3 regions of the Salimicrobium salexigens genome follow, and region 1 is predicted to be linked to each of the others. Evidence: riboswitches for the same ligand, from Rfam matches in the RefSeq annotation. Region 1 holds a riboswitch; each other region holds the start of a gene.
The links. A riboswitch is a leader RNA that binds a small molecule or an ion and turns the genes downstream of it on or off. The one in region 1 is predicted to bind cobalamin.
Positions count from the first base shown of each region.

Region 2: it holds a riboswitch for cobalamin, as region 1 does, so the genes downstream of both, BW931_RS09645 (ribonucleoside-diphosphate reductase subunit alpha) here and BW931_RS03705 (DUF4430 domain-containing protein) in region 1, are expected to answer to the same signal.
Region 3: it holds a riboswitch for cobalamin, as region 1 does, so the genes downstream of both, BW931_RS01075 (acyl-CoA thioesterase) here and BW931_RS03705 (DUF4430 domain-containing protein) in region 1, are expected to answer to the same signal.

Region 1 covers NZ_FTOK01000002.1:289,172-293,763, forward strand. The annotation lists gene BW931_RS03695 (response regulator transcription factor) at 1-593, shown strand, start outside; gene BW931_RS03700 (ATP-binding protein) at 593-2,356, shown strand; cobalamin riboswitch at 2,381-2,549, shown strand; gene BW931_RS03705 (DUF4430 domain-containing protein) at 2,689-3,093, shown strand; gene BW931_RS03710 (ECF transporter S component) at 3,100-3,612, shown strand; gene BW931_RS03715 (ferredoxin) at 3,666-3,914, opposite strand; gene BW931_RS03720 (YpbB family protein) at 4,004-4,592, shown strand, end outside.
Region 2 covers NZ_FTOK01000007.1:38,637-43,228, reverse strand. The annotation lists gene BW931_RS09650 (ribonucleotide-diphosphate reductase subunit beta) at 1-138, opposite strand, end outside; gene BW931_RS09645 (ribonucleoside-diphosphate reductase subunit alpha) at 757-2,943, opposite strand; cobalamin riboswitch at 3,076-3,252, opposite strand; gene BW931_RS09640 (class I SAM-dependent methyltransferase) at 3,333-4,022, shown strand; gene BW931_RS09635 (DMT family transporter) at 3,967-4,592, opposite strand, start outside.
Region 3 covers NZ_FTOK01000001.1:206,840-211,431, reverse strand. The annotation lists gene BW931_RS01095 (glycine betaine ABC transporter substrate-binding protein) at 1-543, opposite strand, end outside; gene BW931_RS01090 (iron chaperone) at 755-1,123, opposite strand; gene BW931_RS01085 (carbohydrate kinase) at 1,136-2,221, opposite strand; gene BW931_RS01080 (peroxiredoxin) at 2,419-3,093, shown strand; gene BW931_RS01075 (acyl-CoA thioesterase) at 3,144-3,617, opposite strand; cobalamin riboswitch at 3,806-3,982, opposite strand; gene BW931_RS01070 (ZIP family metal transporter) at 4,131-4,592, opposite strand, start outside.

The sequences.
Region 1 (4,592 bases):
AAAAAGCTTTGGAGAATAATTACGACGTGATTTTACTGGATCTGATGCTTCCGGGTATGGACGGTATCGAGGTCTGTAAAGCCCTGCGTGAGAAGAAAGCGACACCGGTTATCATGCTCACGGCCAAAGGAGAGGAAGCTAATCGCGTGGAAGGTTTTGAAACGGGAGCGGACGACTACATAGTAAAACCCTTCAGCCCGCGCGAAGTCGTGTTGAGAGTTAAAGCTCTGCTGCGCAGAGCATCAAGTACGAAGTTTCTGAATACGGATACTGAGGCGAGAGATATTATCGTCTTTCCTCACCTCACCATTGACAATGATGCTCATAAAGTGACGGCGCAAGGAAAAGAAGTTCCGCTTACGCCTAAAGAATATGAGCTGCTGCTGTATATGGCTGAACGTCCTAATAAAGTTTTCGACCGGGAACAGTTGTTGAAGGAAGTGTGGAAATACGAATTTTTCGGGGATCTGAGAACTGTGGACACCCACGTAAAAAGACTCAGGGAAAAACTGAGTAAAGTATCGGCAGAATCGGCCGGTATGATTGCCACGGTATGGGGTGTAGGATACAAGTTCGTGGTAAATAACGATTGATGTTCTGGCGCAGTGTAGTAGTAAAACTGTGGTTCACCATTTTGCTCCTTGTCTGTTTCGTTCTTATAATTCTGACGGTACTGCTGCTTCAATTTTTCGAAAACTTTCATGTGAATAAAGCTGAAGAAGAAATGCTCCGTACCGCTACGGTAGTGTCGACGCTTATAGACAGTGAACAACGCCAGGACATTATCCGAAGTACTACAGACACCGTGAAATCAGCTTCGAGCCACGTTCTTGTCGTTCGTGGAAACGGGCAGTCCTGGAAAGCGGAAAGCAATAGCGGTGAATTCAAAGAACTTCAGAAACAGTGGTTTGAACAGGATGAAGAGCTGGCGCGGGTAATAACCGGGGGAACGGAAGTGAAAAAAGTAGCTTCGGCTGACGGGAGGAAGTTTTTGGCCGTCGGTTCTCCCCTGTCGGGAGACAACGGCGCTGTATTCGTCTACAAACCCCTCGATTCTGTGGAAGAAACGACTCAGCAGACGACTAAAACTGTCTTTCTCGGTGCCGGTATAGCTATAGTATTGACTACGATTTTCGCTTTTTTCTTATCGACACGGATTACAGCACCTCTTATGAAAATGCGTAAAGGGGCGTTTGAGCTGTCGGAAGGCGAGTTTCATACTAAGATACCAATTATTACTCATGACGAAATAGGAGAACTGGCAATTGCATTCAACCGGATGGGTCGTCAGCTTAAGCAGAATATTGATGCGCTGAATCAGGAGAAAGAGCAGCTATCGGGCGTTTTGAAATCCATGGCCGACGGAGTAATCACCTTAAATCATAAAAGAAAAATACTGGTAACCAACCCTCCTGCGAAACAGCTGTTACAGTCGTGGAGATATGAAGAGGAGCTGGAGGAGGAAGAATTGCCTTCGCCCCTGCATGAACTGTTCGAATCTGTCATCACCGAAGAGAGGGAAGCCATGACGGAAGTCACTGTCCAGGGGAGAAACTGGGTGATTATCATGACTCCTCTTTATAGCAACACTACCATCAGAGGAGTAGTGGCTGTACTCAGGGATATGACGGAAGAACGAAGGCTCGATAAACTGCGCAAGGATTTCCTTGCAAACGTTTCTCATGAACTCCGCACTCCTATTTCCATGATGCGTGGATACAGCGAAGCGATCGTCGATGAAGTAGCAACTACGAAAGAAGAGAAAAATGAGCTGGCTCAGATTATTCTGGAAGAATCCGAGCGGATGGGTCGTCTTGTAAACGAACTGCTTGACCTTGCCAGAATGGAATCCGGGAACATTCAGTTGCATAAAGAGCCAGTGGACGTGAATCTTTTTCTTGATCGTATAGTGAATAAATTCCAGGGAGTGGCAGAGGAAACCGGTGTAAAACTCCTTCATGAAAGATCCGGCCTTCCGGCAGGTACAGTGTCCATAGATTCTGACCGTATAGAGCAGGTGGTAACGAACCTTCTGGATAACGCTATCCGTCATACACCGGAGAACGGTTCTGTACATGTTCACCTTCACGGAGGGGAGGACCACTTTGAAATAAAAGTGGAAGATACAGGCGCAGGTATTCCGGAGGAGGATCTTCCGTTCATCTTTGAACGCTTCTATAAAGGAGATAAGTCCAGGAAACGGGCTCCTTCCGAAGAGAAGCAGGGAACGGGACTGGGTCTTGCTATTGCGAAGAATATCGTAGAGGCCCATAAAGGGAAAATCTCCGTCCAGAGTAAAGAAGGGGAAGGAACTACGTTCTATATATATTTACCTGTAGAGAACTTGCCAAAATAGAACGATTCATGTAATGTTATAATTAATTGAATAAATTTCACAGGTTTTAGGGAATCCGGTGTGAATCCGGAGCTGTCCTCGCAACTGTAAATGTAACGAAACGATAAGATCCACTGTGATGAAAGTTCGTCACGGGAAGGTATCGGAGTAGGATGACATAAGCCAGTAAACCTGTCTGTGAAGGATTCATTGCTTCGAGGATTGAGCGTTTGAGATGACCTGGACTATCAATGTATGTCGATATCTCAAGCCCGTCCTTTATGGACGGGCTTTTTTATGGCAGGTTGTTCCAATGCTTTTTCTTCTAAAACTTGAAGAAAGGGTGAAGTCGCATGGAAAAATTGAGGAATTATGCAGGAGTAGTAGCTTTGACACTCGTATTGCTTACAGGATGTCAGGCGGAAAGTGAAACATCGGAAAGTCAAGAGGAGGGCAGCCAGTCTTCCCAGGAAATTGAAGCTACCGTGGAGCTGACAAAAAACCAGGGTGAAGAACAGGTGAAAGAAAAAGATATAACAGTTGAAGAAGGTACGGTACTGATGGATGCTATGGAAGAAAATTTTGAGGTGGAAGAAAAAGACGGATTCATTAATGGCATTGAAGGCATATCCGCTGAAGAAGGAGAGAAAAAGGCCTGGGTCTATGACGTGAACGGCGAAGAAGCAAAAGTCGGCGCTGCTGAGTATGAAATCGAGGACGGGGACGAAATACATTTTGATTTCCAGTCCTGGGAATGATCATAAATGCAGTGGAATACTTATAAATTAACTTTGATAACCATGCTTGCAGCAGTGGCCGTGGTGGGAAGGATAGCTTTTGCCGCTATTCCGAATGCCCAGCCGGTAACAGCTATAATTATTCTGACCGGCTTCTGGCTTGGACCGCTGGCGGCAGTGATCACTGCTTTTCTGACTACTTTTTTGACGAATATGGTGCTTGGTATGGGGATATGGACAGTGTGGCAGGTGACAGCCTGGGGACTTATAGGTATAGGAGCCGGGCTGCTCGGTAAATTCTTACCGAGACTCCCTGTATTAGGATTAAGTATTTACGGCTTATTGTCAGGGCTGTTTTTTGGACTGGTGATGGCATTTACAATGCGCGCGATCTCCCAGACGTTCTGGGGTTACTATCTTGCCGGAATTCCTTTTGACCTGATGCATGCTGCCTCGAATTTCGTGTTTATTCTGGTTTTCTATTCCGTATTCGAAAAGTTATTTGTCAAATATGATCGGCGTGCGCAGCTCGCCTGCTGAAAATAATACATGGTATAATAAAAGAAGGTGCCGGGAGCACCTTCTTTTGTTTATCAGTCTTCCTCTGGTATACTTCCATTAAAATTGGAGTTTGCAAGTTTGATGGACCCGGTCGGGCATCCCTCGTAAGCATCTTCGGCATCAAGTTCCAATTCCTCCGCAATAGGTGTGTTTCCCTGATTATCGTCCGGCAGGAAATAGGCAAGCCCTTCATCGTCATAATTGTAGAGTTCCGGGGCGGCCATTCCGCACGCACCGCAGGCGATACATGTATCTTTATCCACGATTGAATAAAGCTTCATAAGTAATACCTTCTTTCTATAGTATCTCTCCTTCAAGTCTACGTTCTATCCGTATCGAATTCAACTATATCATTCGAAAGGAATTCCTTATGTTTACATATATACTGTTAGATTGTCTTAGTAAAATGAATGCTGAACGCACCGTTTCGGGCGTCTACCATCTGTTGCGGGGGAAGAAATCTTCCCAGACATTTCAGGACGCAAAAGTATATCGTATAGAAGGATACTATGGAATCTATCCCGGTCTGCAAAGAGAGACTCTGGATCATGTACTCCACGAGTTGTGCAAAGAAGGTAAAACAGTCTGGCACGACCATGGAAGGATGAGTGTCACTGCTTACGGTCAAGGATCAATGGAAGAAACGCACATGCCTCTGTACTTTTCCGGACTGGAGTATTCCGAAGCGGTGGAAGAGTTCAAGAACAGGCTGATGCTATGGATTCAAATCATCAGCAATGCTGTGTACAGACACGCCGGTTACTTGCCGATTGTAGATAAAGGCCCGGTACAGACCTGGGCAAGAAAATTTTACAGTGAGCGAAAAGCGGTACTGGACGAGGAAGCGCCGATTCTATACAAAGAATTGCGTGCGCTGCTCACCCCATTTTCCGATACGGAGAAAGAGATGTTCGTAAGACGACTTACAGGTGGGGACAGGAGCGGCTGGACATATAGCC
Region 2 (4,592 bases), on a different contig from region 1:
CATGTTTTTATACATAGGGTAAGCCCAGGCGAATCTGGTGTCGTCCCAATTAAGAACGTTGGATGTTTTCCCGTTTATAATACCGGTGGAACGGTTTGGAGCATCGTAATCGACGAGTGTCCTTTTTTCTATAGTCATAAGTATAGACTCCTTTCAAAATTCAAAGTGATAAGGCTAAGCGGAAGGCTAAGGGAATGGGGGGATCCCCCTGAGCCTCCCGCTTAGCCTGGAACCCCTGAACGGGTGGTTCCGCTTTTGTTTTATCCAGCTTCAACTTCCAGAAGCTCTCGCCATAAGCCGTAATCTTATTTTCGGGGAAGGTCGCCCAAAAAGTAAGCTTCCGGCTTACGTCAGCGCTTCTACCGGGAAGTTTCCGCTTTTATGGTATCCAGCTGCACCATCCAGGGGTCCGCTGTCTAAGCAGTAGCTTCTTTTTCAGGAAAAGTCCCCTGAAAAACGAATCTCCCGCTTAGCCCGGAACCCCTGAACGGGTGGCTCCGCTTTTGTTTTTCCAGCTTCAACTTCCAGAAGTTCCCGCCATAAGCCGTAATCTTATTTTCGGGGAAGGCCACACCCGAAAAGTAAGCTTCCGACTTATGTCAGCGCTTCTACCCGGAAGTTTCCGCTTTTGTTTTATCCAGCTACGCCATTCAAAAGCCCATAAGATAAGTGGTCCCTCCTCGTTCGGAACAGTTCATCCGAACCCCGGAGTGCCCGCTTATCTTAGAGCTTCTAAGCGAATGGCTCCGCTTTTGTTTATGAAGAGCAGCTTTCGCATTCGTCATAGGTGCTGCCGGAGGTGGAGCGTGTGTAATACGTCGTTTTCAATCCCTGAGCCCAGGCGTCGAGGTGAAGATTCAGCAAATCTTTGGCTTGGATGTCATTTTGTACGTACAGGTTAAATGATATGGACTGATCGATATACTTCTGTCTCCGGGCATTCTGAGCAATGCTCGTATGCTGGTCGATGTCATGGGCTGATTTATAGTACCAGTAGTTTTCCGGGTTCAGATCCGGTGCCGTCACAGGAATCTTGAAATCTTTCTTCTCCTCCGAATAGAATTTTTTGAAAATCGGATCGATACTGGCAGAGCTTCCTGCAATAAGAGAAGTGCTCGAGTTCGGAGCGACCGCCATAAGATAGCCGTTTCTCAGTCCGTTCCTGTTCACCTTGGAAGCGAGTGTTTTCCACTCGTCTGATGCCAGTCCGCGTTTTTCGAAAAAGGAACCTGTTTCCCAGTCGGAACCTTCGAACAGAGGATAACTTCCTTTTTCCCCGGCGAGCTCAGCACTCGCCCCGATAGTCAGATAGGCGATTTTTTCGTAAAGGTCATCGGCGTACTGGACGGCTTCCCCCGACTCCCAGGCGATTTTATTCTGTGCCAATAGATGCGCCCATCCGAACGTACCAAGGCCGATGCCGCGGTAGCGCTTGTTTGTCCGTTCCGCTTCGAGCACGGGGATGTGATTCTCTTCGATAACGTTATCGAGCATCCGCACCTGGATCGGAACGAGTCTTTCAAGAGCATTCGCCGGTACGGCTTTGCCGAGGTTGATGCTCGAAAGGTTGCAGACGACAAAGTCTCCAGGGTTGTGCACGGTAATGATTTGTCCGTTTTCCGTGTACTGGGCAGTCTGAGTCGTGGCACTCTGGTTCTGGGTTATTTCCGTACACAGGTTACTGCAGTAAATCATGCCTGCGTGGTTATTCGGGTTCGTCCTGTTCACTTCATCCCGGTAAAACATATACGGCGTGCCGGTTTCGAGCTGTCCGATCATGACGCGCTTCATAATGTCAATGGCCGGCACCTTCTCTTTGGACAATTCCGGCTCACGCACGCAGGCTTCGTACCGGTCGCGGAACGTCCCTTCCCCTTTTTGTTCATCGAAAGAGTCTTCCAGAGAGAAGCCCATCTTCGTTCTCACTTCGTGAGGGTCGAACAAATACCAGTCCTGTCTGTCCCGGACGGCTTCCATGAAAAGATCAGGCACGGAAATTCCGGTGAACAGATCGTGGGTTCTCTGACGTTCGTCTCCATTATTCAGGCGACTGTCGAGAAAAGAGAAGATATCTTTATGCCAGACGTCCAGGTAGACGGCGACGGCTCCTTGCCTCTGTCCGAGCTGGTCGACACTAACCGCCGTATTATTCAGTTGCTTCATCCACGGGAGGATACCGGAGGAGACGCCTTTGAAGCCTCGTATATCACTGCCCCGCGAACGTATTTTGCCAAGATAGACACCTATACCGCCGCCATGCTTGCTCAAATTCGCAATGGATGTATTGCTGTCATAGATCGACTGCAGACTGTCGTCCACCGTTTCGATAAAGCAGGAACTGAGCTGGCCGTGAGATTTCCCGGCGTTCGCCAGAGTCGGTGTGGCCACAGTCATGTAAAGGTTGCTGAGCGCCCAGTAGGCCTCTTTAATGTAATGCAGGCGTGAGGAAGAGCTCTCCCCGGCCATAAGATTCATTGCAATGATCAACCATCTTTCCTGAGGCAGTTCCATCGTTTTTCCATCTTTCATTTTTGCGAGATAGCGGTCATCCAGTGTCTTCAGACCAATGTAAGTAAACTGGAGGTCTTTGTTCCGGTCGAGCAGAGATTCAAGCTCCTCCACTTCTTTTTTGGTATAATGGGTGAGCAGGGACGGGGCGTAAATCCCTTCCTGGACGAGAGCTTCCATCAGCCCGTAAAGGTCGGTATACGGACTCTCCGTCCGCCGGTTTTTCTTCGCTTCGGTGTACATCGTCTCCAGATGTGCCCGGGCGGCGACATAGGTCCATTCCGGTTCGGTTTCGTCCATCTCCGCGAGTGTTTCCAGAACGACGGAAGTGCCGTCTGTGATTTTCGGGTAGACTTTTGAAAAATCGAGATGAGGGAACGTGCTCTGAAGCTGTTCGAGCCAATATTTCCAGTCCGCTGTTACGGTTGCTGACATAAGTAAGTCCTCCTTCAAGTACCTTTATAAAAAATAAAAAAATCCGCCCCCTGGACAGGAGCGGATGAAACCATGATACGGGTATATGTACGCATCATCGTTTCATCTTCTCCAACCCCGAAAAAGGTGAAACTTTCCGATGAAAAACAGACAGGTTTCCTGGCTCGTACCCGATCTTACTCCAGCCCTTCCCGTAGTAATCTACAGTGGAGATGCTGTTTCGCGGATACTTACAGTTGCGGGGGCAGCTCCGGTTTCTTACCGGATTCCCTATTAAGCTCTGTGAGCATCTGTTTTTCAATCTATATATTGTGTTTTTTAAAATATAATTACTATATATTGATTCTATCATACATAAGATTAAATGAAATAACAAGGAGGAAAAAATAATGATCGATAAAAGATGGCATGAGAAAGCGGAAGAGAAGTGGGATAATTTTTCCGGAAACTGGGGTCAGAGAAGTGAAAAAATGTGGAAAGAAGGAAGCAGAAAAACGGTTCTTCCATTTATGCAGTCCTTCGTATCTGAAGGATCTACGGTTCTTGATATCGGATGCGGCGATGGAGAGGGGAGCGAGATGCTGAGACGCTCGGGTTATGAGGTGACCGGTGTCGATATTTCGTCGAAAATGATTGAAATGGCAAAAGAGCGTTGGAGCGGTATCCACTTCCAGCAGGCCGACCTTGCCAAACTCCCTTTTGAAGATGGGGCATTCGACAGCGTAATGGCCATTAACTGCCTGGAATGGGTCGCGTCACCGCTGCACGGATTAAAGGAAATCCAGCGTGTCGTAAAGCCTGGAGGGGTAATGGTTGCCGGTATTCTTGGTCCTGCTGCCGGCCCTAGAAGTAACAGTTATCCGAGACTTGAAGGGGAAGACGTTGTGTGCAATACGATGATGCCCTGGGAATTCGAACGTTTGGCCGGCACTCACGGGTGGACGGTTGAGGGGATGTCTTCCGTACCTAAAGAAGGAGCTCCGGAGAATCTCTCCACGCCGATGCTGGAACAGGCAGTATCCTTCATGACGCTTTTCGCTTTGAAAAAGACGAGCGGGGCCGTTTCTGAACAAGGATGACCGCTGTTACTACAAGAATGAAACCGGTCAGTTGCCACAAGGTCAGAATTTCGCGGAATACGAAAAAACTGAGGAGCGTGGCCGCCACCGGTTCGATGGTGGCTATAATCGAAGCCCGGCTCGACTCGATTTTCTCGAGCCCTTTTGTGTACAGCAGGAAGGCAAGAGTGGTGGAGAAAAGGCCGATACCGCCGATATTCAACCAGACAGCCGGGAGAGTGAAAGTGCTTTTGATATCACCAAGTCCGGCAAATGGGAGAATGGCTATGCTTGCGAATACGAATGTATACACCGTCACCGTTACCGAAGAATACTTCCGCAGGGCATACGTTGCAAAAATGCTGTACAACGCATAAAAGAATCCGGACCCGAGCCCTGCCAGGACTCCGTACAGAGAGAGATCGAAGCCGGAGAACGGGATTAGTCCGACGACGAGTGAGCAGCCGATGAGCGTGATGGCGAGTGCGAGAATTTTGTTCCCGGTAAACAGTTCTCCGAACAGGAACCGGGAGAATATCGTAACGAAGGCGGGGGCGGTGTACAACAGGGTAACAGCGACAGCTATGGAAG
Region 3 (4,592 bases), on a different contig from region 1:
ATTTTCATCAACCCACGTCTGAGCTACTTCCTCAATAGGAGTTTCCTGTGCTTTAAGCATCAGTTCTTCAAGAGTTGAAATATCCCAGCCTATTTTTTCAAGAATCTGGTAAGCGCCCGGGTACTCTTCTTTAAAACCTGTCCGGGCCAGTGTAGTAATCTGTTCTGACCCGCCGTAAGCCCCCTCCGGATCTTCAAGGTACTTCAGATCCCATTTTGCGAACATGTAGTGAGGTGACCATCCGACCACGACTACAGGTTCTTCCGCTTTGATAGCATCTCCGAGAGAAGTGAGCATAGCCGCTGTCGAAGCTGTTTCATGTTCCCAACCGTTAAGGGAGTCATAGGTCTCCACGGCCTCTTCGGTAGCTACCGTTGCACCTGCTCCCGGTTCTATTCCGACAATAGTATGTTCCACTTCTTCACTGACGTTTGTTTCACCGCCTGAAGAAGCTTGTTCACTGTCGCTTCCACAGCCCGACATCAGCAGGGACACAGACAGGAAAGACACTATTCCTACGTTCTTTCTCAAAGATTTCCACATACATTTTACAGCTCCTTTAATAAACGATCCTTTTTTGAAACACAATTGTAAATGTACGCGTAATCCGAAGTCTTATCAACGTGTAAATCCCTTCATTATCAGGAGCAAAACCTTTCGTGTTACTTTCTGACCAAAACGAAATGGTAATGATACCGATTTCCTCAATGATACTCGAATTTTCGGAAAATATGGATGTTACAGATGTTTTCGTTTATCTCCAAAAGGAAGTACAGTTCTTTTTTTCAGCTATGTTATATGAAATCATTCGCTTTAAAAGATCATAGTCTACAGGCTTTGACCAGGGAATCTGCAACAGCATTTTCGTATGTCTATATCCTGCGTCTTCTATCGCTTTCGAAAAATGGATAATGCCTTCTTTCTCCGGCGAGACAGCCATATGTTTTTTGGACGCACTGAATCCGATGATATATGTGCCGTGATCTGTGAACATAGGCTGGTTCCACGCGATTCTTCCATTAAGCTGCGGAAATTCTTCCCTAACCCACATGAGCACTTCTTCTATCCGCTCCCTCGCTTCAGGTACGGTGAGCGTTTCCAGGTATTCTTCGAACGTTTCCATAAGTCTCTCCCCCTAACTTTGCAGTTGATTATACAGTTTTTCCTTGGAAAGAGCGGCGACGGTTTCTTTACTCTGCCACGCCTCGGCAGCCGCCGCCATTCCGAGCAGAATCGAATCGCGAAACGATTCCTCATGGGTATAGCCGAAAAGCATGCCGCTGATAAAAGCTTCCTTAACCCCGGTACCATCTTCCACAGTATGCGGGTACGGTGCCGCGTACTCTTCTTCCCCCGTATCCGTTCTTACAAATACTCCGTCCGTATCAAGGTGGATGACAACCTTTGAGACACCACGTCTGATCATGAGCTCACAGGCTTCCCTCCATTTTTCCTTCGTTCCTCCATGCACGCCCGTAAGTTCCGCTGCTTCTTCCCGGTTGATGAATAACACACCGACTCCGCTTAAGTCTTCCGGCAGTCGCTTCATTTTCGTCGTAGAAACCGTATGTATCCAAAGGTGACGGTCTTCTTTATCTGCCCGCTGAATCAAATAGGAAAGTGTGGCTTCTGGCAGGTTCGTATCTGCAAAAATCACTTCCGAAGAAGCAATATGCGGCCACTTCGCTTCAAGAAGCCCGGCGGTGAAGCGGTCATACAATTCCATATCTGCCACTGCCAGCACCAGTTCTCCGGACGAATCGAGGATAGAAGTGTAGGCTCCTGTTTTTTCTCCATTCAGAGCAAATGACTGCGAAACGTCCACTCCCTGCTGTTTCGTTTGTTTCATAAGCCATTCCCCGTCCTGGTCTTCTCCGGTAAGTGCAATAAGAGAAACATCACAGGTCAGCTTCCCGAGGTTTTCAGCCACGTTTCTGGCTACACCCCCAAGGCTCTGAAGAGAGGAAACAGGGTTGGAAGTTCCGTATTGCACCTGTGAAAGCGTGCGGTTCTTCCGGTCGATATTCGCCCCTCCAATACAGAAGATTTTCGACTCCTCTTTCAGAACATAGGCCCTTCCTACAATCTCCCCTTTTTTTGTAAGCGTTGAGATGTATCCGGCTACTGCCGAGCGTGAAAGATTTAATTTTTCCGATAGCTGCTGCTGGGTGATGAACGGATTTTCTTTGATTAATTCCAAAATACGCTGGTCTTTCAACACAAACGACCCTTCCTTCACCAAATTTATTTACTTAACATTATACCATACCTTCTCTTAGGAAAAGGGGGTACAAATATCCCCCTTACCCCGTTTGGCGGTATTGCCTCACGTACTATGTGGTTGAATGAAAAACTGAACGGGAAATAAAAACAGAGGACCGTTCAGGACGGACGGAATATGTAACAGGAGGGATTTGAATGATGGAAGAGCAGCATAATACAGAAGAACAGAAACACTATGGCTTGCCGCGTATCGGTGAAAAAGCCCCTGACTTCACTGCTCAGACGACACACGGAGAGCTTTCTCTCGATGATTACGAAGGAAAATGGTTCGTTCTATTTTCCCATCCGGCAGATTTTACACCTGTATGCACGACAGAATTCGTAGCGTTTCAGGGGATTTATGATCAGTTGCGGGAAATGAACACAGAACTCCTCGGACTGAGTGTGGACAGCATCACTTCCCATATTGCCTGGATACGGAATATTGAAGAAAATTTCGATACGAAAATCGAGTTCCCGGTAATCGCCGACCTTGATAAACAGGTGGCTACCAAGTTCGGTATGATTATGCCGGAAAGCAGCGGTACTGAAGCTTCCCGTGCCGTTTTTGTGATTGATGACAAAGGAACAATCCGTTCTCTCATATATTATCCGCTCACTACCGGCCGGAATATGGGTGAAATCGTACGGCTCGTCGAGGCTCTCAGAACTACCGACAAACACGGAGTTTCCACTCCGGCTGACTGGACGAAAGGAAACAAAGTTGTCGCATCTCCTCCAACAACAGTTGAAGATGCCCGCGCAAGAGAAAACGACGATTCCTATGAGTGTGTAGACTGGTACTTCTGCAAAAAAGACTTAAAAGAATAATGTTCATAAATAATACGGGGCCCTCAGCGGGTCCCGTATTGTCATGCGGTTCAGGTTCGCAGCTCAGCTTTTTCTTCCCGCTGTTTCTTTCTCGCGGCAGCCGTTCTGTTCAGTTCTTTCTCTTCTTCCGTTTCCGGAATGACGTGGGGGACTGGTTTCGGGCGCCCTTCTTCGTCCATTGCCACCATTGTAAGAAATGATTCGGTCGTCATTTTCTGCTCTCCACTGAGCAGATCATCTGCGAATACTTTCACATACACTTCCATAGAAGTCCGACCTGTCTTCGTTACACAGGCTTCAATCGTCAGAGCTTCTCCCACTCTGGCAGTAGATATGAAATTCACGGAGTCGATCGAAGCCGTCACTACGATAGCATTGGAGTGTTTCATTGCGGTAAGGGCAGCAACTTCGTCGATATATGCAAGGACTTTCCCTCCGAAAATCGTTCCAAGATGGTTAGTGTCCGGGGGAAATATAAGTCTTGTCTGGGTTACTTTTGAACAACGTACAGGTATCTGATCCATCGTTTCTTCCTCCTCTTTTATCGCTGCGATAACGACCACAGGAAAGGTCTCTTTTCACCTTGACTCCATTAAAATACCTTCCCGTCAGCTAGCAGGAAGGCGGATAAGAAAGTATCGACGGTCCAGGCCCGTATCGGCGTCCCGGTTTAAGATATTTCACGTAACATCCTCCTATTCTCCCGTAGGATTTCATGTTCTTTCCGGTGGCAGGTCTCCTGACTCAGGTTCCTCACTCTGTACGCCTTCCCGTCTTTTTCAGACAGTGGATTGATACGAAGCTCCCCTTTACAGTGGCGGGACCGTGCCGGATTCTACCGGGCTTCCCTTTTAACACAGATGTTGTGACCACCGGACGTATTCAGTTGTTGAGGGGAGATCCCCTCCCTTCCACTATCCTGCAAACGATTCGATCTGTCAATCAGCATTCCCGCTTTTCGATTCTCGACTCTCCATGAAATTTGTGCATAAAAAAAGAGAGATGTGTTCAGACATCTCCTCTTTTTTTTATAATCCTTAACCGAGCGCAACATCTAGCGTCATCATAAGGGCGAAACCGAACATTAGACTCATAGAAGCAATGTTGACATTCCCCTTTTCATGGGAGCCCGGGATAATTTCTTTAGCTACCACGAAAATCATGGCTCCAGCCGCAAAGCTTAAGGCGTAAGGCAGGACCGGTTCTATAATTATAACGGCAGCCGCCCCCACTACTGCGGAAATAGGTTCTACCATTCCGGAAAACTGTCCAAACATGAAACTTTTCTTTTTCTTCATACCTTCCCGGTAAAGAGGCATGGAAACTGCCGCTCCTTCCGGGAAGTTCTGTATACCGATACCAATCGCAAGAGCTATCGCTCCACCGAGAGCCGCACCGGACCCGTCCGAAGCTACAGCACCGAAAGCCACACCAACCGCTAATCCTTCCGGGATATTGTGGAGGGTCATCGAGAACATTAGCAGTGCCGTACGACTCTT